One region of the Paenibacillus lacisediminis genome, then DNA from elsewhere that is predicted to be linked to it. Evidence: riboswitches for the same ligand, from Rfam matches in the RefSeq annotation. Region 1 holds a riboswitch; each other region holds the start of a gene.

Region 1 (5,965 bases):
CGAGTCCCCCGACATCGAGGATCAGGCTGATGCTTCCGTCCCCGAGCATCGTGCAGCCGGCCAAGCCCCCGATGTTCCGGATTTTGCGGATATACGCCGGCAAGCTCTTGACCACAACCTGCTGCTGCCCGATCAATTCATCGGCAAAAATGCAAAACGGAGTGCCGTCCTGTTCCACCATGATCAAAATGCCGTCTTCCATCGCGGTAATCTCAGTCTTGACCTTATACCGTTCGTAAAGGCGCAGTACGCCGTAGCACTGCCCGCGCACCATGACCATTTCGTTGCCGTCGGGATCGGTGACCACGCTGCCGGGGGCGGCGCGGAACGATTCCTTGATCGCCGTCGTCGGGATCGTATATCTCGCCATCCCCACCTTCACGTTCATGCCGTCGATAATCGCCAGGGTCAGCGGAATGCGGATCGTAATCGTTGTTCCTTCACCCGCCGCGCTGTCCACCGACACATTGCCGCCGACGCTTTCGATATTACGCATCACGACATCCATGCCGACCCCGCGCCCGCTGAATTCGGTAATGACCTCTTTCGTGGAGAAGCCGGGCAGAAAGATCAAATTGTAAATCTCGCGATCGCTCATCTCCGACTCGTCCTTGAACAGCATTTGCCGCTCGCGGGCGCGCTGCAAAATTTTCGCTTTGTTCAGCCCCCGGCCGTCGTCGCGTACGATGATGAACACCTCACTCCCGACGTTTTTCGCTTCAAGGGTCAGCGTCGCGGATTCCTCCTTGCCAGCCTTTATGCGTTCCCCTGGAGTCTCGATACCGTGGTCTATCGCGTTTCGCACAAGGTGCATGATCGGATCGGAGATATGCTCGATGATGTTTTTGTCCACTTCCGTATCCTCGCCAAGCAGCTCCAGCCGGACCGACTTATCCTGTTTTTTGCACATATCCCGTACGATGCGGTTCATCTTTTGAAACGTATTAACCAGCGGTACCATGCGAATCGACATGACCTTGTCCTGGATTTCGCCGGTGATCTTCCGTAAATGCCGGGCGGCCTTCTGAAACTGTTCAAGCTCCAGTCCGGCCAATTCCGGGTTTTGCGTGACCATCGATTCGGCGATGACGAGTTCGCCGACCAGGTCCATCAACTCGTCGAGCTTGGCCAAATTCACGCTGATGAAGCTGGAGTGCTGCGAGGCATTAGCTCTGGCGTTATCCTGCATTTTGGCCTCCGGCGGCTGCGGAGTGCGGGCAGCCGCTCCCGGCACCGGGGAGGGGGCGGCGGCGCCCGGCTCGGAAGGGGAGGCTGGCGCAGGATCTGTAGAAAGCGCTGCTTCGTGCTTTGGAGAAAGTGCCGCCGTAGACTCTCCTGTACGTGCTTCCGCTTCAGGTATCGGCCGGAGCGTCTCTGCCGCGGCGGCCGTCTCAGCCTCCGGCTCGGCCCGGCTTTGTTCCGGCAAATCGATAATTTCCAAATGCTTTAAGGATGGCGCCTGCGACAGGTAAGAAGCTACCGTGTCCGCAGATTCGCCGTTCCGGAACAGGATTTGGAAGCCCTGCTCTCTAATAAGCGAGGCTGTTTCCGGATTTTCGGCAATGTCCTCGGGCCAGTAGGCGAAATGCTCGGTCATTTCCTGCAGGCTGTGAACGACTTGATATGCCCGAACATTTTCCATGTTGTAATCGTCATCGAAATAAAGAACGGCTTTTAAATGAGCGTCGGGGGCGGAAACCTCAGCGTCCTGACGTTTGCCAGTCTCGAGGTCTTCAAGAGGGGAAACAGCCGGCCCGGCATCCTGTGCGGCTTTGAGTTCCTCCAAATATCCGGTAATGCTGCTTTTGAGCGAAGATGCGTCCCCGTCGGGGGAATCGCCCTGCCTGATCTTATACAGCTCAAGCTTAATGAAATCGCCCCCCTGCAGCACCAGCTCGGACAATGCCGTGCAATCGGCCAAACGGGGCTGATGTTCGCGGATAAACGCAAACAGATCTTCCATGATGTGCGACAAAGCCGCGATGTTATCGAAATTCATCATCGTAGAGGAGCCTTTGATCGTGTGCATAATGCGGAAAATGTCGTGGATGGCGGCGGACGGAAAAGCGTTAAGCTCTTCGCATTCCAGGATGATCTGTTCCAACTGCTCGAGCAGCTGCGAATTTTCGTGAAGATAGACCTCTAATAACGGATCGCTATTCTCTTGTTCTGCCATAAACTATCTCCCCGTTTTGCATAATTCGACACTGTTTATGTTTTTTCGACAAATTCCGGGCATAAAAAAACTCCTTCTTCATAAACCTTCTAGCGAAGAAAGAGAACCCGAAGAAAGAGAGGACGCCTATCTAACTATAGAAACCCGGCTGCCGTAGCTGTTACTGGTACTTTAGGCCCGTGGCTTTGCGTCCTTGTCTTTCGGCAAGTTTGCCCTTCTAGTCTTTGCTATTTTTTAGTTGGTTTCATACTAACACGCCTGAGCAGATTGTGTAAATACTAAAAAAACAGCCGGTTTGAGCCGTGAGCAAGCCCGATTGACCGACGAAGTATGCAGCGGTTTCCGAGCCGGAATCACGGCTATCCCTTGGGTAATTCGACGCAGTTCCGGGCACCGGCAGGGATGAATCCCCGCCCGGCAGTCACGGCAAAAGCCGCCGAGTTTTGTTCGGCGGCCCTGTTTCAACCTTATCTTTTCTAGTCGCTAAAGCGTGCTTCCGATGGCAATCCACATGACGAAGCCATAGTGAATATGGCTTTCCTTCAGCCTGGAAATCGTGATGACGGCCGAATCCTGCGTTTGTTCGCTTAACGTGGCGTAAAAAGCCGAATGGTTCGTCATCGCGACGATAACAAAGTTGGGACTGGCAAACGGTTCTTCAAATTCAACCGTAATTTGCGTTTCGACCTCATCGCGCGGCAACAAAAACGCTGACATTCCAAACTGCTGTTTGGCCGGCTGGTCCAGCAGCGTCTGAACCGGAGTAAAGGCAAGGTGCTCTGCACCAACCGCACCGGTTTTCAGGTGGCGCGAGGCAACCGCTTCATCTGCAAGCTGTGCGCTGCCGACTGCCGCGTTGGCAAGATGCCCGCCTTGCACCGCTCCCCGCTGCAGATGTTCGCTGCCGACGGACTCCTCGGCCAGAATGTCGGCGTCCACAACACCGGCCTGAAGATGTACCCGATCTATCGATAATGGCTGAATGTCCTCCCCGTCGATCCCTTTTTCCGGCAGCAGCCCGCTGCGCTGCAATTCTGCCGACAAATGCCAAACATCAATCGACTCGGGGCCGATGTGGCGGGATGTGATCGCCGCTTCCTCGATATGCCGCCCTTCTACGCTCTCCTTCGCCAGATGCAGCGCCCGGACGGACTCGGGGGCCAAATGAGTGCTCTGCACTGACTCGGGGGCGAGATGCCCGCTTTGCACCGCTTCCCGCTGCAGATGCTCGCCGCCGACCGCTCCCTCGGCCAGCACCTCGTCGTCCACAGCTCCGGGCTGAAGATGCGACCGGCCTATCGACAGCGGGTGAATATCCTCCCCGTCGATTCCTTTTTCCGGCAGCAACCCATTTCGCTGCAGTTCGGCCGACAGATGCCGGACATCGATCGACTCGGGGCTGATGTGGCGCGAGGCGATCGCCGCTTCTTCGATATGCCGGCCTTCTACGCTCTCCTTTGCCAGATGCAGCGCCTGGATGGACTCGGGGGCCAAATGAGTGCTCTGCACCGACTCGGCGGCGAGATGCCCGCCTTGCACTGCTCCACGCCGCAGATGCTCACCGCCAACCGCACCCCCGGCCAGCACCTCGCCATCCACAGCTCCGGCCTGAAGATGCTCCCGGCCTATCGACAACGGGTGAATATCCTTACCCTCGATTCCGTCTTCCGGCAGCAGCCCGCTGCGCTGCAATTCAGCCGACAAATGCCAGACATCGATCGACTCGGGGCCGATGTGACGCGAGGCGATCGCCGCTTCCTCGATATGCCGCCCTTCTACGCTCTTTTTCGCCAGATGCTGCGCCTGTACGGCCTCAGCGGCCAGATGGGCGCTCTGCACCGACTCGGCGGCGAGATGCCCGCTTTGCACCGCTCCCTGCTGCAGATGCTCGCCGCCAACCGACTCCTCGGCCAGCACCTCGCCGTCCACGACTCCGGGCTGAAGATGCTCCCGGCCTATCGACAGCGGGTGAATATCCTCCCCGTCGATTCCTTTTTCCGGCAGCAACCCATTTCGCTGCAGTTCGGCCGACAGATGCCGGACATCGATCGACTCGGGGCCGATGTGGCGCGAGGCGATCGCCGCTTCCTCGATATGCCGCCCTTCCACGCTCTCTTTCGCCAGATGCTGCGCCTGTACGGCCTCTGCGGCCAGATGGGCGCTCCGCACCGACTCGGCGGCAAGGTGGCGAGATGCGATCGCCGCTTCCTCGATATGCCGCCCTTCTACGCTCTCTTTCGCCAGATGCTGCGCCTGTACGGCCTCTGCGGCCAGATGGGCGCTCCGCACCGACTCGGCGGTGAGATGCCCGCTTTGCACCGCTCCCTGCTGCAGATGCTCGCCGCCAACCGACTCCTCGGCCAGCACGTCGCCGTCCACGGCTCCGGACTGAAGATGCGACCGGTCTATCGATAAGGGGTGAATATCCTCCCCGTCGATCCCTTTGTCCGGCAGCAGCCCGTTTCTGCGTAATTCGGCCGACAGGTGCGCACTCTCGATCACTGCGGGCGCAAGATGACGCGAGGCGATCGCCGCTTCCCCGATATGCCGCCCCTCTACGCTAGCCTCCGCCAGATGCTGCGACCGGACGGCTTCAGCGGCCAGATGAGCGCCCTGCACCGACTCCTCGGCAAGGTGGCGCGAGGCGATCGCCGCCTCCTCAATATGCCGCCCCTCTATACTGGCCTCTGCCAGATGCTGCGACCGGACGGACTCAGGGGCCAGATGGGCGCTCTGCACCGATTCCGTGGCGAGATGCCAGCTTTGTACCGCTCCCCGCCGCAGATGCTCGCCGCCAACCGCCCCCCCGGTCAGCACCTCGCCGTCCACGGCTCCGGGCTGAAGATGCGACCGGCCTATCGACAGCGGATGAATATCCTTACCCTCGATTCCGTCTTCCGGCAACAGCCCGCTGCGCTGCAATTCAGCCGAAAAATGCCAAACATCGATCGACTCGGGGCTGATATGGCGAGATTCGATCGCCGCTTCCTCAATATGCCGCCCTTCTACGCTCTCCTTCGCCAAATTCTGCGCCTGTACGGCCTCAGCAGCCAGATGGGCGCTCTGCACCGACTCGGCGGCGAGATGCCCGCTTTGCACCGCTCCCTGCTGCAAATGCTCGCCGCCAACCGACTCCTCGGCCAGCACCTCGCCGTCCACGGCTCCGAACTGAAGATGCGCCCGGCCTATCGATAAGGGGTGAATATCCTCTTCTCCGATACCGTCTGCCGGCAGCAGCCCATTCCGCTGCAGTTCGGCCGACAAATGCCAGATATCGATCGACTCAGGGCCGATATGGCGCGAGGCGATCGCCGCTTCTTCGATATGCCGGCTTTCTACGCTCTCTTTCGCCAAATGCTGCGCCTCGATGGACTCAGGGGCTAAGTGAGTGCTCCGCACCGACTCGGCGGCGAGATGCCCGCCTTGCACCGCTCCCTGCCGCAGGTGCTCGCCGCCAACCGACTCCTCGGCCAGCACCTCGCCGTCCACGGCTCCGGACTGAAGCTGTGCCCGGCCTATCGACAGCGGATGAATATCCTCCCCGTCGATTCCTTTTTCCGGCAGCAGCCCGCTTCTGCGTAATTCGTCCGATAGGTGCGCACTCTCGATCACTGCGGGCGCGAGATGACGTGATGTGATCGCCGCTTCCCCGATATGCCGTCCCTCTATACTAGCCTCCGCCAGATGCTGCGACCGGACGGCTTCAGCAGCCAGATGAGCGCTCTGCACCGACTCCGCGGCAATGTGGCGCGAGGCGATCGCCGCTTCCTTAATATGCCGCCCCTCTAC
Region 2 (5,965 bases), on a different contig from region 1:
CTGAACGTGCCGGAGAAGATAGGGAACCGCGTCCTTGAGATCGGCGACTACCGCCGCATCGGTTTTGAAGACCTTCCCAAGCTCTTTGCCATCGCGGTCGATATGAATCACTTTCCGTCCGGCCACCAGCGCTTCGTTAAAGTTGCAGGTAGAGGCTTCGCCAAGGCTGGTTCCCAAGATGAGCAGGCACGAAGCCGGGGAAGCATTGACGTGTTCGAACGCCGCGTCGGTGCTGGAAAATCCGTAGTTCCCCAGGTTAAGGGGAAATTCCGCGGGAATGATTCCTTTCGCCGACGGCGTCGTAATGATCGGCCACTGCAGCCGCTCGCTAAGGCGCATAATCTCTTCGGCAGCGTTCCGCCCGCCGCGTCCGACCATAATTAGCCCACGCTCCGCTTCGTTCAGCAGGGCGGCCGCCCGGTCCAGCTCCGCCGGATCGAACGGAATTTGCTGAAGCAGCGCGGGATTCGGGGCGGCGGGAAGGCTAAGGGGCGCATCCATCCGCTGTATATCGATAGGCACGGAAATATGTACCGGCCCGAAAGGAGGTGTAAGGGCGATCCTTACCGCCTTGTCCAGCTCGGCCATGACTTCCGCTTCGTTCATGACCGTGTTGCTGTATTTGGTGATCGGTCTGACGATATCCTGGGCATCCATCTCCTGGATGGCTCCTTTACCGATTTGCCACCGGTTCACGTAGCCGGTAATTACGAGCAGGGGAGCCTTGGCCCGCATGGCGTCGGCGATCCCGTTCATCATATTCGCTACGCCTACCGCCCCGGCGCCGGCGCAAACGGCCAGCTTCCCGGAGGAGCTGGCATACCTCGCCGCCATATAAGCCGCACCGGCTTCGTTTTTCGTAATGATCGGCTTCATATCGACATCGATCAACGCATCATAAATCGGACCGATGATTCCTGCCGGAATCCCAAAAATATAATCCACTCCGGTTTCCTTCAAATACTTGAGTATGGCTTCGGCTATGTTCATATTCCGGATGTCTCCTTGTCCTAGAGTTGAAACGCATCTCTGTATTCGTTCACCAGTGCTTCCGCACGTTCGATCTCCTCCGCGGAGAAAAAGTGCAGCTTGCCTATCGAGGCGACGACGACAATGCCTTGTACCGCTCCATCCTGCATGACGGGAATAACCATGATGCTGTCGATCCCGAACAGGAAAAACTCATCCGCCGATCGAGGATCATTTTTGACGTCCTGGACCACCGCCGTTTCAGGATGGGCCAGCAGTTCGCGAAGCAGACGGTCATGTTCGATATAGACCGGATTTTGCGCATGTACGCTTTTCCAGCGCTCTACGCCAAGGTGATCCGTTTTCGTTTTCAACACCGGATTCAAGCGGCCTTCCCTGATTTCGTGATAGGCGATATCGGCCACGCCGGTCAGGCGCTCCAGCGCATCAAACAGCAAAGCTAATCGCTCCATGCCCATCCTCCTCGCCGCTAGATTGAATATCTGTTTAATAGGGACTTCAGTTTATCCGCTTCCGTCTCAAGCTGCTTGGAAGATTCGAGCGTTTCTTCCATGGCGGTCAACTGTTCTTCCGAGCAAGCCATGATCTCTTTGGTCCCGGCCAGATTGACCTCGGTAATCTCGAGCGTTTGTTTTACGGAGTCCATGATTTGTTCCGTGCTTGCGCTGATCTGCTGCGTAACCGCGGAAACCTCCTGAACTCGGGTGGACACTTGCTCGGCCAAATGCACGATTTGCTGGAAGGAGTCGCCGGCAGAGGTAACGAGGATGCTTCCGGTCTCGACCTCGGTCATGACCCGTTTCATCGCTTCGATCGATTGATCGGAGCCTGTTCGGATATGTCCGGCCATCTCGGCGATATCCTTGGCCGATGCCGCTGACTGCTCGGCAAGCTTGCGGATTTCGCCTGCAACCACCGCGAATCCTCTGCCGTATTCGCCCGCTCTTGCGGCCTCGATAGCCGCGTTGAGCGCCAGCAGATTGATTTGGCTGGAGATTTCCGAGATCAGCAGAGTGACTTTGTCGATTTCCTCCGTTCGCTCGCCGAGTTGGTTTACGGTTTCCGACGAAGCGACCGTGGTTTCGTAAATTTTGCTCATTTGGTCAACCAGGCGGTCGATGCCTTCATTGCCCGCATTCGCCTGAGCCGCGGCCTCAGTCGCTTCCTCCGCGACCCCTTGCGATGACAGGGCGATGTGCTCCATGCCTTTTCCGACTTCTTCCAGCATCAGGTGGTTGTTCCGCGCGCTTTCGACAAGCTGCTCGCTTCCTTCGGAAATCATTTTGATTGATTCCGTCACCCCTACAACAAGGTCGTTGCAAAACTCCATATTGCCCGTTAAATTCCGCGACGTATCGGCTACCTTGGCCGACATATCCTGCATATGCCCGGCCGCTTCCCTTAATTGGACGCCGATAAGCTTCAGGTGGCCGGCCAGCTCGCCGAACTCGTCCGTCATCTGCACGTCGCCGTCAAAAGCTAAATTGCCTTCTGCCATAGCTTTGGTCCGCTCGGCCATTTTTTGGACCGATTTGTCGAGCAGGCGGGCAATCAGCACGGCTTCCCCCGCGCTTATCAAGGCAAACAGAACCATCATCAGCACGGCGCTCCAGCCGTTCATCAGCCCAAGCAGATAGAAGACCAGAACGAGCACGATCGCCAGCACCGCAAGCGGTCCGGCAACCAGCAACAACAATTTGCGGGCTAAGCCTTTACCGAAATGTGATAATTTCAAGTTACTTACTCCTTTGCCGTCACTCTATTTCCCTTAGCAGCTGCCGTTTTCCGTGTTTCGCCGTTTTTACTTTTTGGAAGCAGGTCCCCTCCTTGCCCGTAACTTGCCGCGACGATGTAACCAGCCCCAAAGCCCAAATGAAGCCAAAAAAAAGAACTTTCGCGAAGAAAGTCCGGCGGCCAACAAGCCCAAGGTTCAGCATAAGGTTGGCATCCCGGCGGTCATGATTCCGTTAAGAATTTTAGACCCGTGGCTTTGCGTCCCTGCCTTTCGGACAGGTTTGCGATTTACATCTTATTCCTTGTATTTGTTTGTGAATGATGGGAGATTGAGGTCGCGGCGCTCCCACAAATTTAGGAATATAATACTTATATCGGAGGGCAGGTCTTGATTTTTCATAAAATTTTTCGGTAAATTCAAAAAATTTTCAAAAATAGGGGACTAGAGGTGGGTGTCCATGGTTCTAGATGTGGAGGGAAAATATGGGATTGATGGGATAAAAGAACTATATATCCCATTTTTAGATTCGAAGCATTGATAGCTGACCTGCCATATACGGCTGGTTGTCCTCTGACGTAGAACCACCGCAACCGTGAACCCACCGCAACCCCGTAGCGGCTAACGGACCTGAGCGACCTTATTTGCCCTGAAAAGCGGAGTTTCAATTTCTAACGGACCAGAGAGCTCTTATTTGCGCGAAAATGACTAAAAAAGCGCCTTTATATGCCCAATAAGGTCTCTGGTGTCCGTTAAGTTCAAAAAGCCCGCGATTTTGCCGAAATAGCGGCACTCCGGTCCGTTAGGATGCGGCGGGGAGCTCATCGGCTTGATTAAGCGAAAATAAAGCTCGCCGGACGGATGGTCAAGTCAAACAAGAAGTTCGCCTGCCAGCCAAGCGTTAGGTAAAGCAGCGCTTCGACCGTTCTACTAGCTCTGTTCCAGGATGGTGGCCAGCGTAGTGCGGTCAAGCCCTTTGACCAGCCGGATCAGCAGCTCCTTGGCGGCCGCGTAGTCGTCGGTATGGATGATGGACGACGAGGTGTGGATGTACCGCGAGCAGATGCCGATCACGCCCGAAGGCACGCCGATGCCGCTCAAATGTACCGGGCCGGCGTCGGTTCCGCCCGTAGACACAAAATATTGGTATTTGATGCGGTGCGTGTCCGCCGTGTCCCGGATGTATTCCACCAGCCCCCGGTGCGTCAGCATCGTCGGGTCGAATACCCGCAGCAGCGCGCCTTCGCCCAGCTTGCCGAAGGCGCGTTTGTCGCCGGTCATATCGCCTGCCGCGCTGGCGTCCAGCGCAAAAAAGATGTCCGGCTGGATCAGATTGGCCGCCGTGCGGGCTCCCCGCGTGCCCAGCTCCTCCTGTACATTGGCTCCGCAGTACAACACGTTGGGCAGTTTTTCCCCATGCAAAGCTTCCAACAGCTCGATCGCCAGACCGACGCCGTACCGGTTATCCCAGGCCTTGGCCATGATTTTTTTCGGGTTGACGAGCGGCATAAATTCGCAAATCGGCAAAATTTGCTGCCCGATTTGCACGCCGGCTGCTTCCGCTTCCTCGCGGCTGTCGGCACCGATATCCAGGTACATCGATTTTAAGTCGACCGGCTTGCTGCGCTGGGCTTCATCCAGCAGGTGGGGAGGCGTCGATCCGACCACGCCGACGATTTTCCCTTTCGGCGTAATGATCTGCAGGCGCTGCGCCAATACCGCCTGGCTCCACCAACCCCCGAGCGGTTGAAAATACACCATCCCGTTATCGCTGATGCCGGTAGTGATGAAACCTACCTCGTCAAAATGCCCGGCGACCATAACCCGCGGACCCTGCTCATCGCCGCGCAGAACCCCAAACAAACTGCCAAGCCGGTCCTGAACGAACTCCTCTGTATAAAGGGATATTTTATCCTTAACGAAAGCGCGCAGCTCCCGCTCAAACCCGGGAGCTGCCGGAAATTCGGTCAGCTGTTTAAACAGCTGCTGCGTTTTTTCATTCATCTTGTTCCTCTCCTTTTTTCCTGTAAATGGCAAGATCGAACGCTCTTTACTTAGTATGAACTACCTTGTTCCGATTGTCCACGCGCCTGAAAAGGCCTGTTCTTTTGCCGCCGGGCCAAGCACCAAACCCTTAGCGATGCATATACTGCAGCAAGCAAGGGGCCAAATAAGGGAGGCAACAAAATGGAACGCCGCTCCATGGATTGGCTGTTGATCTGTCTTCTTTTTATCCTGTTGGTCATCATTCTTCTACTTCTTTTTTAAAAACAAATAGGACGCCTTGGACGCCAGTTCCGTTGACTACGCTAATCATTTTAACCCAATGCCCGGTGTCCCGAACCCGCCTAAGCGATCTTGGGCGGGTTTTGTTTTGTTTCCGCTGCGCTATGGATGATTTACCAAACATAACAAGCCGGGTACTGACAAATAATGAATATACCGTGCTTATAAGGCATGAGCAGAAAAAGGAGGGATACCGTTTGCCAACAAAAAGTAAACCGGGCGCCCGGGTAAAGCTGAACCATCTGCTGCTGACGGAAGAGGAGTACAAGCAGGTTGCCGATGGGCATAAGCCAAAGCCGAACATTTGGGGCAATTGCCTTAAAGCTTTTCTGGTCGGCGGTTTCATTTGCCTAGTCGGACAAGGTATCCAGCAGTTGTTCATGACGTTTGCCGGGATGACTTCCAGGGAAGCGAGCAGCCCGACCGTCGCCGTGCTGATTTTGATTTCCGTCATTCTCACCTCGCTTGGGGTGTACGATAAAATCGCGCAATGGGCCGGGGCAGGCACCGCTGTTCCCGTAACGGGCTTCGCCAACTCGATGTGCTCCTCCGCCATCGAATCCCGAGCGGAAGGGCTGGTGCTTGGCGTAGGGGCCAATATGTTCAAGCTGGCAGGATCGGTGGTCGTGTTTGGCGTGGTGGCCGCTTTCGTCGTAGGGATGATTTATGCGATTTTCGGTTTGGAGGGAGGCCACTGATGCTTATCGGCGCACAAACATGGGAGTTCCGATCCAAACCGGCCATCGTTGGGGCGGCCACGGTCGTGGGTCCTGAGGAAGGAGGCGGACCGCTGGGCGGTACCTTTGATTTCGTGTACGACAATTTGGAAATCGACGAGAAGACGTGGGAGAAAGCCGAACGCAAGCTGCTCGAGCATGCCTCCGCCCTGGCTCTGGTCAACGCGGGCATCGCCCGGGAAGAACTGTCCTGCTTTGTTGGCGGTGATTTGATGAATCA
Region 3 (5,965 bases), on a different contig from region 1:
CCGGTTTGGGCCGATTCGTTGCCTGCTGCTGTCCTTTTTGTTGTCCCTGTTTTTTGAAGTAACGCAGCTGACCGGCATATTCGGCTTTTTTGACAACGCCTACCGGGTGTTCGACATCGACGACTTGATGACAAACACGCTTGGCGGAATGATCGGCTTTCTCGCGGCCGAATGGTTGTCGCGTTTTTTGCCCAGGATCGAGCATCTGGACCGGGGCGTGGATTTGTCCGCAAAAAGGGTGAGCTACACCCGCCGCGGCTTGGCCTGGATGTTCGACATTGTCATTTGCGCCGTGCTGTTGGCTATCTGCCACGTGCTGCGGATTCCGGGAGCTTATTTTGTCGCGACAGGTCTTTACTTTATGCTGCTTCCCTACCTGAGCGGAGGATGTACGTTTGGCAAATGGCTCGTTCGCATCAGGCTTGAGGAAACTGAGCAAGGCGATCGAGTACGGCCAAGGGCCATATCGATCATCGTCCGTTACGGCCTTCTGTATTGGGGGATATTCGGCGTCAACCGCTTGGTTGTTTTTCCTCCCGGATCATTGCCAGAGGGGGCGAGGGCGTTATTGGCCATGTTGGTCCTGCTGATGGATATGGTGTTTTTCATTCATGTCGTCATCCAGGTGTTTCGCAAAAACTCCGTGCTGTTCTATGAGAAACTAAGCCGGACACAGCATAAAATATTGTGGAGGCGAACCGTTTTAGGTTCAGAGGAACACTAAGGTGTGTTTTTCCATAACGAGGAAAAATAATTGCTTCCGGTAAAGGAAATATTTTAAAGCAGAGGGACAGCTTCACCATTCCATAAAAAGAAGGGGATTCGATGGAAATGTTAGACGGAGCCCGAACCTTTGCGCCGGGAGATATCGTTTACGTGTTTTACCGCAACCCGCATACCCAGGACGTCGCCAACATCCAGGAGGCCGCGGTGGTCAACAACCCGGAGCGGCCGGGCGAACTCGCTGTGTTTTTGTATGAAAGCTATTACCCGTTGACGAGCGAAATGGCCGTATATGCCTCGGCGGACGAAGCGGAGCAGGCTTACAGCTACTATTTCGGGGACGCTGCCGAGGGGAGCCTGGAATGAAGCCGTTTGTTCCAAAGTTGGTTTACTTTGAGCCGGATGCGCTGGATTATCCATTGGGTCAAATTCTTTATGACAAATTTAAGGGCATGGATGTGGACATCCGCTATACGACCTCCCACAACCAGGTGAGAAATCTGCCGGGCGAAAGCGATCTGCAAAAATACCGGGTGGCCAAATCCACGCTGGTCGTCGGCATTCGCAAAACGCTGAAATTCGATACGTCCAAGCCTTCGGCGGAATACGCCATTCCATTTGCCACCGGATGCATGGGGCACTGCCATTACTGCTATTTGCAAACGACGATGGGGAGTAAGCCGTATATCCGCACTTATGTCAACGTGGAGGAGATTTTGGAGGCCGCCGACCGGTATATGGCCGAACGCGCCCCGGAGTACACCCGTTTCGAAGCTTCCTGCACCTCGGATATCGTCGGCATCGACCATCTGACCCATACACTCAAGCGGGCGATCGAACACTTTGGGCAGTCCGAGTACGGCAAGCTGCGTTTTGTTACAAAGTTTCATCATGTCGATCACTTGCTGGACGCGAAGCATAACGGAAAAACCCGCTTCCGCTTCAGCGTCAACGCTGATTACATCATAAAAAACTTCGAGCCGGGCACCTCGCCTTTGGAACAAAGAATCGAGGCCGCGGGCAAGGTGGCCCGGGCCGGGTATCCGCTGGGCTTTATCGTCGCGCCTATTTACATTCACGAAGGATGGGAGGACGGGTACCGCCAGATGTTCGAACGGCTTGATGCCGAACTGCCGGCCGAGGCGAAAGAGGACCTTACGTTCGAATTCATTCAGCACCGCTTCACGAAACCGGCCAAACGGGTGATCGAGAAAAATTACCCGATGACCAAGCTGGAACTGGACGAAGAAAAACGCAGGTACAAATGGGGTAAATACGGCATCGGCAAATATATTTATCCGAAAGAGGAAGAGGAGGATTTGAAAACCCATCTGTTTGAATATATGAAACAATTTTTTCCGAAAGCGAAGCTGGAGTACTTTACTTGATTGCTTGACGGCGGGGCATGGCGGCGCAGCTTACGGCGCCTGAAGCTCCGCATAATATTCGCTCAAAAACCGGCCGAAGCTGCGGGCCGCCTTCGGGAGATAGCGCCGCTCCAGCCAGGCGATCCGGAAGACGCGCCGGCATACTGGGCTTTCGATCCGCAGCATTTTATAAGGCGGCAGCTCGTCTTTGCGGCACGCGGGCACGAACGCCACGCCAAGCCCGGCCTGTACCAGGCTGCCCAAAGCGGACGGTTCGTCCACCTCGCAAACGATGTTCGGCGAAATGCCCGCTTCGCGGCAAAACGAGCTGTTTATTTTCCGGAACGGGTGGCCGGCTTTATATTCGATAAACGGCTCGTCCGCGACCTCCTCAAGGCGGATGCTGCTGCTTCGTTCCAAAGGATGCCCGGGCGGCACGGCCAAAAACACCTCGGCGTCCAACACCTTTTGTTCGCGGATGTCGGGATGATCGATGGAGGCAGCGGTAAAACACAGGTCCACCTCGCCATTTTCCAGCAAATCCACCAACTCCTCTGTGGAAGCTGGCGAAGTTTGCAAAATACGAAAATTCACTTCCGGGTGTTCCACGCGATAAGCGCTCAAAGCGGAAGTAATCCGGCCCAGGTTGTTCGTTGCCAGACGAATGCTCCCCCGCTCCGTCCCCGCCAGATCGGCGACTTCCTTGCGTCCTTCCTCAAGTACGTTCAGTGCGATTTCCACTTTCTTCAAAAACGTCCTGCCGAAGTGGTTGAGCCGGATTTGCCGGTTCTGCCGGTCAAACAGCGGCACGCCCAAATCTTGTTCCAGCCGGGCGATCGTTTTGCTCAGCGCGGGCTGGGCGATGTGAAGCTCCTGCGCGGCTTTCGTCATATGCTCCAAGCGGGCGACCGTCTGAAAATATTGCAGCTGCAGCAGTTCCATACTAGTCATTCCTTTTCATTAATATACTGTAGTATATGATTTTATAATTAAATATATATTTTTAATTATCAATATGCAATTATAAAATAACTCATAGCAAAGGTTTTTGAGGAGGCATGATTTGTTATGAGAAAGCAGACAGAGGGAGAATCGGCCGAAAAGCTGATTCGTATTTTGGCATTTACGATGGTGCTTTCGTCGATGAGCGCCACGATGTTTAATATCGTCCTGCCGGAAATTAAAAGCGAGTTCCAATTATCCGTGGCGCAGGTCAGCTGGGTAGCCACTATTTATATGCTGATCTATGCGATCGGATCGGTCATCTACGGGAAATTGGCCGACGTATTCAAGTTCAAAAATTTAATCACATTTGGTTTGGCCGTGTTTTGTCTGGGCTCGCTCGCCGGGCTTGCCGCCCAGGCGTTTTGGATGGTGCTGGCCGGGCGGGTTTTGCAGGCGGCGGGAGCGGCGGTCATTCCGGCGGCGGCGATGATCATTCCTGTCCGCCACTTTCCGCCCGAACGCCGCGGGTACGCGCTCGGAATCACGGCAACCGGACTGGCTGTCGGGGGGGCGATCGGACCGGTCGTTTCGGCGTTGATCGTCAGTCTGGTCGATTGGCGTTGGCTGTTTTGCATTCCGATGCTGATGCTTGTTACCTTGCCGTTTTACCGCCGTTATTTAAGCGAGCAGGCGCCCAAATACGCCAGAGTCGATTGGCTGGGGGCCGGTCTGCTGGGCGGCGCGGTAGCCTTGCTGCTGCTGGGCGTTACTTATGGCCGAATGATGTTTTATCTGGGCAGTTTGCTCTTATTCTTGCTGTTTGCCATCCGCAATCGGACGGCGGCTCATCCGTTCGTCGATCCGCAGCTTTTCCGCAACAGAAGTTATTCCCTGGGGCTGCTCATGTCCATACTGGCGATGGGGATTGGTTATGCACTCCCGTTCCTGTCTCCGCAGCTGTTGGCGGATGTCAACGGGCTGGACTCGGGCTGGATTGGCTTCGCTATGGTTCCGGGGGCGGCGGTGTCGGCTGTTCTGGGCAGAACTGGAGGCAAGCTGGCGGATGCCAAGGGCAACCCGTTTGTGTTTTGCACCGCGTCCATGTTGCTGCTGGTTTGCTTTACTCTGATCTCGATCTTCGCGGGAGCGGCGGTCCCTATGATTGCCGTATTATTAATCTTTGGCAACGTCGGTCAGATGTTTATGCAAATCGCCTTGACAGGCACGATTTCGCGGACGCTGACCAAGGAACAGACCGGGGTCGGCATGGGGCTGCTGTCGATGTCGAACTTTCTTTCCGGCGCGGTGGCGGCCAGCGTCTACAGCAAGGCTGTGGATCAAGGCGGAAGCGTGCGTTGGAACCCGCTAAACCCGTTTGTAAATTCCGGCGCGTACAGTAATATCTATCTCATTCTCGCCGCTTTGGTGGTGATGATGGTACTTTTTTATTATTTTTACTTTTCACAAAATGTCGCACAAAAAATATAAAAATTTTAGATTTTTTTGTCTTATAGGGCTAACAAATGACGCCTGTGCTTCCGATAGAGATAAAGAAAGATATAAAACTTTACACGAAAATGGCAAACCTGTCGAAAGGCAGGGACGCAAAGCTACAGGGCCTGTATTTTTTTGCTGGCAGCCAGTTACCGAAGGGGGTTTTATTTTTTATGCGTAAATTGAAGTTTGTAACGATAGCCCTTGTACTCTTGTTTGCCGGATTTGGCGGAGCGGAGGTGCGGGGAGCCGAACTTGAGGGCTGGCTGGGTAAGGACAACCTGTCCATGGGAGCGATCAGCATCCATTACGACGTGAAGCCGAAAATCAAGACCAAGCTGTTGATCGAGAACGGAAAAAACAAGTATACCTATAATCTGACGTACGGTGCCAAAGAGGAGACGTTTCCGCTGCAAATGGGCAACGGGGATTACACGATAAGCCTGTTGGAACAGATTAAAGGGACCACGTACCGCCTTGTGCACAAGGATACGGTGAAGCTCAGCTTGCAGGATGAGACGCCGGTTTATCTGAATTCGACGCAAAATGTGAATTGGGATATAGACGGCTTGGCGGTGAAGAAGGCGGCGGAGCTGACGAAAGACGCGGCTACCGATGAAGACAAGGTGAAGGCTATTTATAATTACATGATTAGCAATATCAAATATGACGACAGTCTGGCGTTCACCGCTTCTTCGGATTATTTGCCGGATATCGAACGCACTTTGACTGTCAAGAAAGACATCTGCTATGGCTTCTCCTCTCTGTTTGCGGGGATGCTGCGCAGTGTTGGGGTTCCGGCCAAGCTGGCGATGGGATCTTCCGATTATGTGAAGACGTATCACGCCTGGAATGAAGTTTTTGTGAACGGACGCTGGGTGGTCATCGACACGACGGCCGATGCCGGCTGGAAGGGGACAACGACCGCGTTTACTATGATCAAGGACGCCTCTAAATATAAGGCGGACAAGTATTACTAAGCCAAATCATGAACAGCCGAATAGAAAAAAGAGCCTTGAACGTTTGTTCAAGGCTTCTTTGTTTGGGTGGGATATGCTATCTTCTTATTGAAGGGAAGAGTATCCAAGCGGGGGAGTCTGGCTCTAATGAGAGTAATACTTGTGGATGATGAACGGCTGGCCTTGAATTATATGGAGCGGCTGCTGATGAAGCTGGCCGACGTGGAGATTATCGGGAAATTTACCGACCCCGTCAAGGGGATGAGCGAAATTCTCCGGGAGCGTGTGGATGTGCTGTTTTTGGACATCAGCCTGCCGGAAATCAACGGCATTGAATTGGCGGCACGGATTTTGGAATCGAAACCGGAGATACATATCGTTTTTGTCACGGCGTACAATGAATATGCCATCAAAGCTTTTGAGTTAAACGCACTGGATTATCTGCTCAAGCCGATCAGAGCCGAACGCCTGGCCAAA
Region 4 (5,965 bases), on a different contig from region 1:
GGTGCCGGGCTGATCACGATTCTTATGGGATTGTTCGTCAACATCCCGATCGCGCTGGCACCGGGCATGGGGCTGAACGCCTACTTCATGACCGTGGTGCTTAGCTCGGGTGGGGCTATCACTTGGCAGGCGGCGCTTGGCGCGGTATTTATTTCCGGTATCATTTTTCTGATTCTGACGGTGACGAAGGTGCGCCAGCTGCTGCTGGTCGCCGTGCCGCAGAGCATTAAGGCGGCCATCACGGTTGGCATCGGCCTGTTTGTGGCCAGCCTCGGTTTGAAGATGAGCAACCTGATCGGCGCCAATCTGTCGGGGGTAACGGACACGTCCGCCACGGTTCCCGGCAGCAGCATCAACTTCACGCTGGGCGATTTCGTCCATAGCCCCGATGTCCAATTAACGTTGATCGGCTTGATTTTGATTGCCATTTTGATGTCGCTGCGGGTCAAAGGAGCGCTGTTGATCGGGATTATCGCCACGACCATAATCGGCATTCCGATGGGCGTCACCAACGTTTCCGGACTTTCCGGCGCCAGCTGGCTGCCCGCTTTCGACAACCTTGCGGTAGGCCAGCTCGATTTGGGCGCGGCTTTGCATCTGGGACTGTTTGAAATTGTTTTTGTATTCACGTTCGTTGAATTGTTTGATACGTTCGGCACTTTGGTCGGCACGGCCACCCGCGCCGGCTTGATGAAAAACAAAGAAGAAGGCGAGAAAAAAATCGGCAAGGCGATGCTGGTGGATGCGGTTGGCGTCAGCGCGGGCGCGTTTCTTGGCACCAGCACGATCACTTCCTATGTAGAGAGCACCGCTGGTGTGGCCGAAGGCGGACGCACCGGGCTCACTTCGGTAACGACGGGGATTTTGTTCCTCCTGGCGCTGTTCATCGCTCCGCTAGCCGGTGTTGTGCCCAGTGCGGCAACGGCTCCGGCGCTGATTATCGTCGGCGTGCTGATGATCGGCCAGGTCAAATCGATCGAGTGGGATGAGTTCTTGCATGCATTCCCGGCGTTTTTGACGATCGTATTGATGCCTTTTACCGGAAGCATCGCCAACGGGATCGCCGCCGGTTTAGTCTCTTATGTCATTCTGGGCGGATTCAACAATCTGTTCAGCAAAAACAAAGTCAAAATTCATTGGCTGATGTGGGTGCTGGTGGTTCTTGTACTGGCCCGCTACATTTTCCTTGGTACCGAATAACGGGATTATCTCGGCCAACAAGGGTGTCCGCTCCGAAAGGAGCAGGCACCCTTGTTTTTTAGCTCTATTTTTAGGAAATTGGACATGGAAGGAGCTGGGGCTAAAATCCCGAATATTTTTTTGTGAATCCGCTTTTTTTCATAAACAATGGATTGATTTCCAGCGGGAGTCGATTATAATAAATTTAAATAATTAAATGAAACGAAGTTAAAGGCAAACTATTCGAAAGGATAGGACGCAAAGTTTGGAGTCTAAAGCGTGCAAGCAGCGCTATGATTGTCCGGCCGCCATGCAGGAATGGCGGTTTTTTTATTTTCAGTGTTTTGATTGGTAAAAATTAACTTTCAAGAAGAAGGTGAACTCATGATATCGCTTGGAGGACAAGGGGCCCGTGCCGTACGGATCGGTATCGCCATAGCCCTGCTTGCGTTTTGGGTGGCCGGCTGCAGCCGGGCCAATCCGCAGGCGGACAACGGGGATGGGACTTCTTCCCTTTCCGGTGTTCAGACCGTTTCATCACAGCAGCAGCCAATTACCCGGTATACCGGAGAACCGAGCAAAGCTTTGTCTTTTGTATACACAGCCAAAAAAGAACTTTCCCTAACGTTTGACGGGTTGGGCGATCGCGAGACGATCATGCGTTTGCTGGATGAGCTGGACAAGTACCAAATCAAGGCGACGTTTTTTGTCCCGGGCATGCGGGTGGCCGAGGAGCCTGATCTCGTCAAGGAATTGGTCAGCCGTGGTCACGAGGTGGAAAACAATACGTTGACGCGCGCCGACTTAACGACCTTAAGCTATGAAGAAATCTATAAAGAAATCAACCGTACCAACGGATTGATTGCTGACGCTACAGGTAAGACGCCGCAGTTTGTCCGGACCCGGGGGGCCCGCATAAGCGACGATGTCCGCCTGGTGGCGGCGCAAACCGGACTGCAGGCTGTCGTTTCCTACAACATTAACCCGAAAGACAGCGACATGCAAAGCGCCAAGGAAATCGGCGATTACATACGGAAGTACATTAGCCGCGGCGGCATTATTGCGCTAAATACGGACGTGAATCCCGAGGTGGTATCCTCCATTTCCTATATTGCGGATGCGGCGAACGAAGTGAGCTATAAGCTGGTGCCGCTCGCAAAGCTGGTGCAAGACGGAGGGGAGCGGAAGCCGCTGGAGCAGATTTCGGGATACGATGCCGCCCGGATCAACCCCGATTACAAGCAGGCGGACTATAATCTGATTTATAACGCCAAAGATATCGCCAAATGGAACTCGCACGGCAAAAAGGTCGTTGCCCTGACCTTTGACGATTGGGGCAGTGATTTGACCGTCACCCGTCTGTTGAAAGTTCTGTCGGATCATGACGTTAAAGCGACCTTTTTTCTGCGGGCGAACGGCGTGGAGAACAACCCGAACCTGGCTCGAGCGATTGTTGAAGAAGGCCATCTTGTCGCCAATCATACCTACACTCATCCCGTAATTACGCAAATACCGCCCGATGAGCTGCAGGAGGAAGTGGTCAAGGCGCACCGCGTCATCACCGAGGCGATTCAACAGCAGCCGGCGATGTTGTTCAGACCTCCAACCGGGGAGATCAACAAAGAAACGGCCAAGGTGATCGCGGCCACGGGGTATAAGACGATCGCTTTGTACGATGTGACTACCCTGGACTGGAATTCCGACCATGACGCTCAGTACATTTTAAACGGGGTGCTGCATCAGACGACCAACGGCAGCGTTATTTTGCTGCATATGCTTGACGGTATCCATACACTGGAGGCTTTGCCGGAAGTGATCGACCAGTTGAAGCGGCGGGGTTATTCCTTTGTGCTTCTGGACGAGCTGTACGGGATGAAATAAAGAACGGACGCTTACTTAGCATCTATGAATACTCAAGGGGAAATGAACGGAGTTGAACTTATGGATTTGGATCAGTTATACACAAACATTGCGAAGCGGACGGCCAAGCTGGCTGTCGTTGGACTAGGGTATGTCGGCTTGCCGCTGGCGGTCGCATTTGCCCGGAAAGCAAACGTGATCGGATTTGACTTGAATCCTCGGAAAATAGCCGATTACCAGGCGGGAAAAGATCCCACTGGCGATGTGGGAGCCCAGGCGATTGGGGCGAGCGGGATTGACTTCACTGCGGATGAGACAAGGCTGGGGGAGGCATCGTTTTACATTCTGGCCGTACCTACCCCGGTTCAAAATGATAAAGTGCCGGACCTCACTTACGTCAAGAACGCCAGTGCCATGGTCGGCAAACATTTGCGCCCCGGCTCGGTGGTCGTATACGAGTCAACGGTTTATCCCGGCGTCACCGAGGAAGTGTGCGTACCGATCCTTGAGGCGGAGTCGGGGCTTACATACGGGATTGACTTTAAAGTCGGCTATTCCCCCGAACGGATCAATCCGGGCGATCAGGTTCACCGGCTCGAGAACATCGTGAAAATCGTTTCCGGCATGGACGAGCAGACGCTTGGCCTTGTGGCGAAGGTTTACGAGCTAGTGATCGAGGCGGGAGTTTACCGGGCCGAGAGCATCCGTGTGGCCGAGGCGGCCAAAGTGATTGAAAACGCCCAACGCGACATCAACATCGCCTTTATGAACGAACTTTCCATGCTGTTTCACCGGATGGAGATCGACACGAAAGCGGTGTTGGCCGCGGCGGGAACCAAATGGAATTTCCTCAAATTCACCCCGGGGCTGGTCGGCGGTCACTGCATTAGCATTGATCCTTACTATTTAACGTATAAAGCAGAAGATGCGGGGTATCACTCGAAAATCATTTCCGCGGGACGGCGCATCAACGACGGGATGGGCAAGTATGTCGCCCGCAGCATCGTGAAGCTGCTGATGCGCCTGCGGAAAGATTTATCGGATGTGAAAGTAGGCATTCTGGGCCTGGCTTATAAGGAGGACTGCCCTGACTTTCGCAATACGAAGGTTACGGATATTATCGAGGAATTGCAGGAATATGATATCCAGCCGCTTGTCTATGATCCGTGGGTGGACCCGCAGCTTGTGTATGAAGAGCACGGACTGGAGCTGGCAAATTTGTCCGATTTGCGGGATTTGAACGTGGTGGTACTGGCTGTGCCTCACAGCGAATTCCTCGGCATGAGCCGGGAGGATTACGACCAGTTGTTCGGGGCGGACAAGAGCAAAGTGTTTGTCGATGTTAAGGCGGTTTTTGCTAAAGGCGATTTTGAAGCGGCGGGCTACCACTACTGGAGCCTTTAAAGGCCCGATCTTATACGTTAAGGGGCAATGAACTTGAGAAAAAAGAACCAACAAAAACAGCCGGTTGAAGTGCTCTCCACGCCCAAGGCAGACCGGCGATTACTTGCCCATGTCCCAGACCCGGAGAATATCCGCAAGGCGTTGGACCGCAGAGGCGGATTCCGGTTAAATGACGAGGTGGACGGTACCGCTGCCGACAGTAAGCTGCCCCGTCTGCTCAGCCTGCGTTATGAGGCCGATTTCCCCGTTACCTTGTTCCCCCAGGGGGACGGTAAAAAAGCGGGGAAGAAAGCGGGCGCAAAGTCCGGGATACGCGGAATGGCCGCGGATATTTCTTCAACGGGGATTTTGGTGGAGCTGGAGCCAGGCGATGCCGAAACGTGCCGAGAGGGCGACGTGTTCGAGCTGCGCTTCAACATTCCGCCGGGGACGATGCCGGAGGGTTTTGAGTCTAGGGTAAAAATAAAAGCGACGGTCATCCGCCGGTTTACCCGTGAAACGCCGGACGGGGAGAAACCGATGGCCGCGCTTGCTTTTGAAAGCAGTCTTTACAATTACTTTCAGAAAAGGCGCTGGGGTTACTCCGTTTATACGGCGAGCGGATTGCTGTTCGTCGCGATGACGATCATTTTGCTGATGCGCGTCGAAAGCATCATCTATTTCAAATACAATATCCTCCTTTATTTATACAGCCTTACGGCGGCCGTATTTTTGCTTACCCGGTATTTTTTCGGGGCCTTGTACCGCAACGTGCCGGTCAACCCGGATTACACGCCGGGCGTGTCGATCATTATCCCTTGTTTTAATGAAGAGCAATGGATTCAACGCACCGTTCTCAGCTGCATCAATCAGGAGTATCCGATCGACAAGCTGGAAGTGATCGTTGTGGACGACCGTTCGACCGACAGATCGGTGGAGCGGATTAATGAGATCGTCGAGCGCCTGCATAAGGAAGCGAAGCGCTTTGACATTCGGAATCGCCTCCGGCTGGTCGTTTTGCCGGAGAACGGGGGCAAACGGGTCGCTTTGGTCAAAGGTGTAGAGATGGCCAAACATGATTTAGTCGTGTTCGTGGATTCGGACAGCTTTTTGGAGCCGGACGCTATCCTTCACCTCGTGCAGCCGTTTCAAGATCCGAAGATGGGCGGGGTGGCCGGACGTACGGATGTGGAAAACAAATATACGAATTCGATTACGAAGCTGCAGACGGTTCGATATTATATCGCGTTTCGCATCATGAAAGCGGCGGAATCCTGGTTCGACAGCGTCACCTGCCTGTCCGGTCCGCTGTCATGTTATCGGAAAGAGCTGGTGCTCAAATACGCGGACGACTGGTTAAACCAGAAGTTTCTTGGTCAACCGGCAACGTTCGGCGATGACCGCAGCATGACCAACTTCATTCTCCGCTCCCATCGGACGGGGTATCAGGACAACGCGATTTGCTCCACCATCGTGCCGTCCAAGCTGGATGTTTTCCTGAAGCAGCAGATGCGCTGGAAGCGTTCCTGGCTGCGGGAGTCGC

The links. A riboswitch is a leader RNA that binds a small molecule or an ion and turns the genes downstream of it on or off. The one in region 1 is predicted to bind cyclic di-GMP.
Region 2: it holds a riboswitch for cyclic di-GMP, as region 1 does, so the genes downstream of both, ACLD72_RS11945 (methyl-accepting chemotaxis protein) here and ACLD72_RS18430 (chemotaxis protein CheW) in region 1, are expected to answer to the same signal.
Region 3: it holds a riboswitch for cyclic di-GMP, as region 1 does, so the genes downstream of both, ACLD72_RS02850 (transglutaminase-like domain-containing protein) here and ACLD72_RS18430 (chemotaxis protein CheW) in region 1, are expected to answer to the same signal.
Region 4: it holds a riboswitch for cyclic di-GMP, as region 1 does, so the genes downstream of both, ACLD72_RS17905 (polysaccharide deacetylase family protein) here and ACLD72_RS18430 (chemotaxis protein CheW) in region 1, are expected to answer to the same signal.

What each region holds. Positions count from the first base shown of each region.
Region 1 is NZ_JBKIAX020000009.1:149,368-155,332, forward strand. It holds gene ACLD72_RS18430 (chemotaxis protein CheW) at 1-2,176, opposite strand, end outside; cyclic di-GMP riboswitch class I at 2,312-2,400, opposite strand; gene ACLD72_RS18435 (WIAG-tail domain) at 2,660-5,965, opposite strand, start outside.
Region 2 is NZ_JBKIAX020000005.1:168,079-174,043, forward strand. It holds gene ACLD72_RS11935 (thiamine pyrophosphate-binding protein) at 1-990, opposite strand, end outside; gene ACLD72_RS11940 (GAF domain-containing protein) at 1,011-1,442, opposite strand; gene ACLD72_RS11945 (methyl-accepting chemotaxis protein) at 1,460-2,725, opposite strand; cyclic di-GMP riboswitch class I at 2,931-3,020, opposite strand; gene ACLD72_RS11950 (M42 family metallopeptidase) at 3,653-4,726, opposite strand; gene spoVAC (stage V sporulation protein AC) at 5,206-5,706, shown strand; gene spoVAD (stage V sporulation protein AD) at 5,706-5,965, shown strand, end outside.
Region 3 is NZ_JBKIAX020000001.1:655,866-661,830, forward strand. It holds gene ACLD72_RS02825 (VanZ family protein) at 1-724, shown strand, start outside; gene ACLD72_RS02830 (transcriptional regulator SplA domain-containing protein) at 826-1,089, shown strand; gene splB (spore photoproduct lyase) at 1,086-2,111, shown strand; gene ACLD72_RS02840 (LysR family transcriptional regulator) at 2,142-3,032, opposite strand; gene ACLD72_RS02845 (MFS transporter) at 3,159-4,523, shown strand; cyclic di-GMP riboswitch class I at 4,605-4,686, shown strand; gene ACLD72_RS02850 (transglutaminase-like domain-containing protein) at 4,703-5,509, shown strand; gene ACLD72_RS02855 (response regulator) at 5,636-5,965, shown strand, end outside.
Region 4 is NZ_JBKIAX020000008.1:313,237-319,201, forward strand. It holds gene ACLD72_RS17900 (NCS2 family permease) at 1-1,200, shown strand, start outside; cyclic di-GMP riboswitch class I at 1,403-1,492, shown strand; gene ACLD72_RS17905 (polysaccharide deacetylase family protein) at 1,564-3,060, shown strand; gene ACLD72_RS17910 (nucleotide sugar dehydrogenase) at 3,121-4,443, shown strand; gene ACLD72_RS17915 (glycosyltransferase family 2 protein) at 4,471-5,965, shown strand, end outside.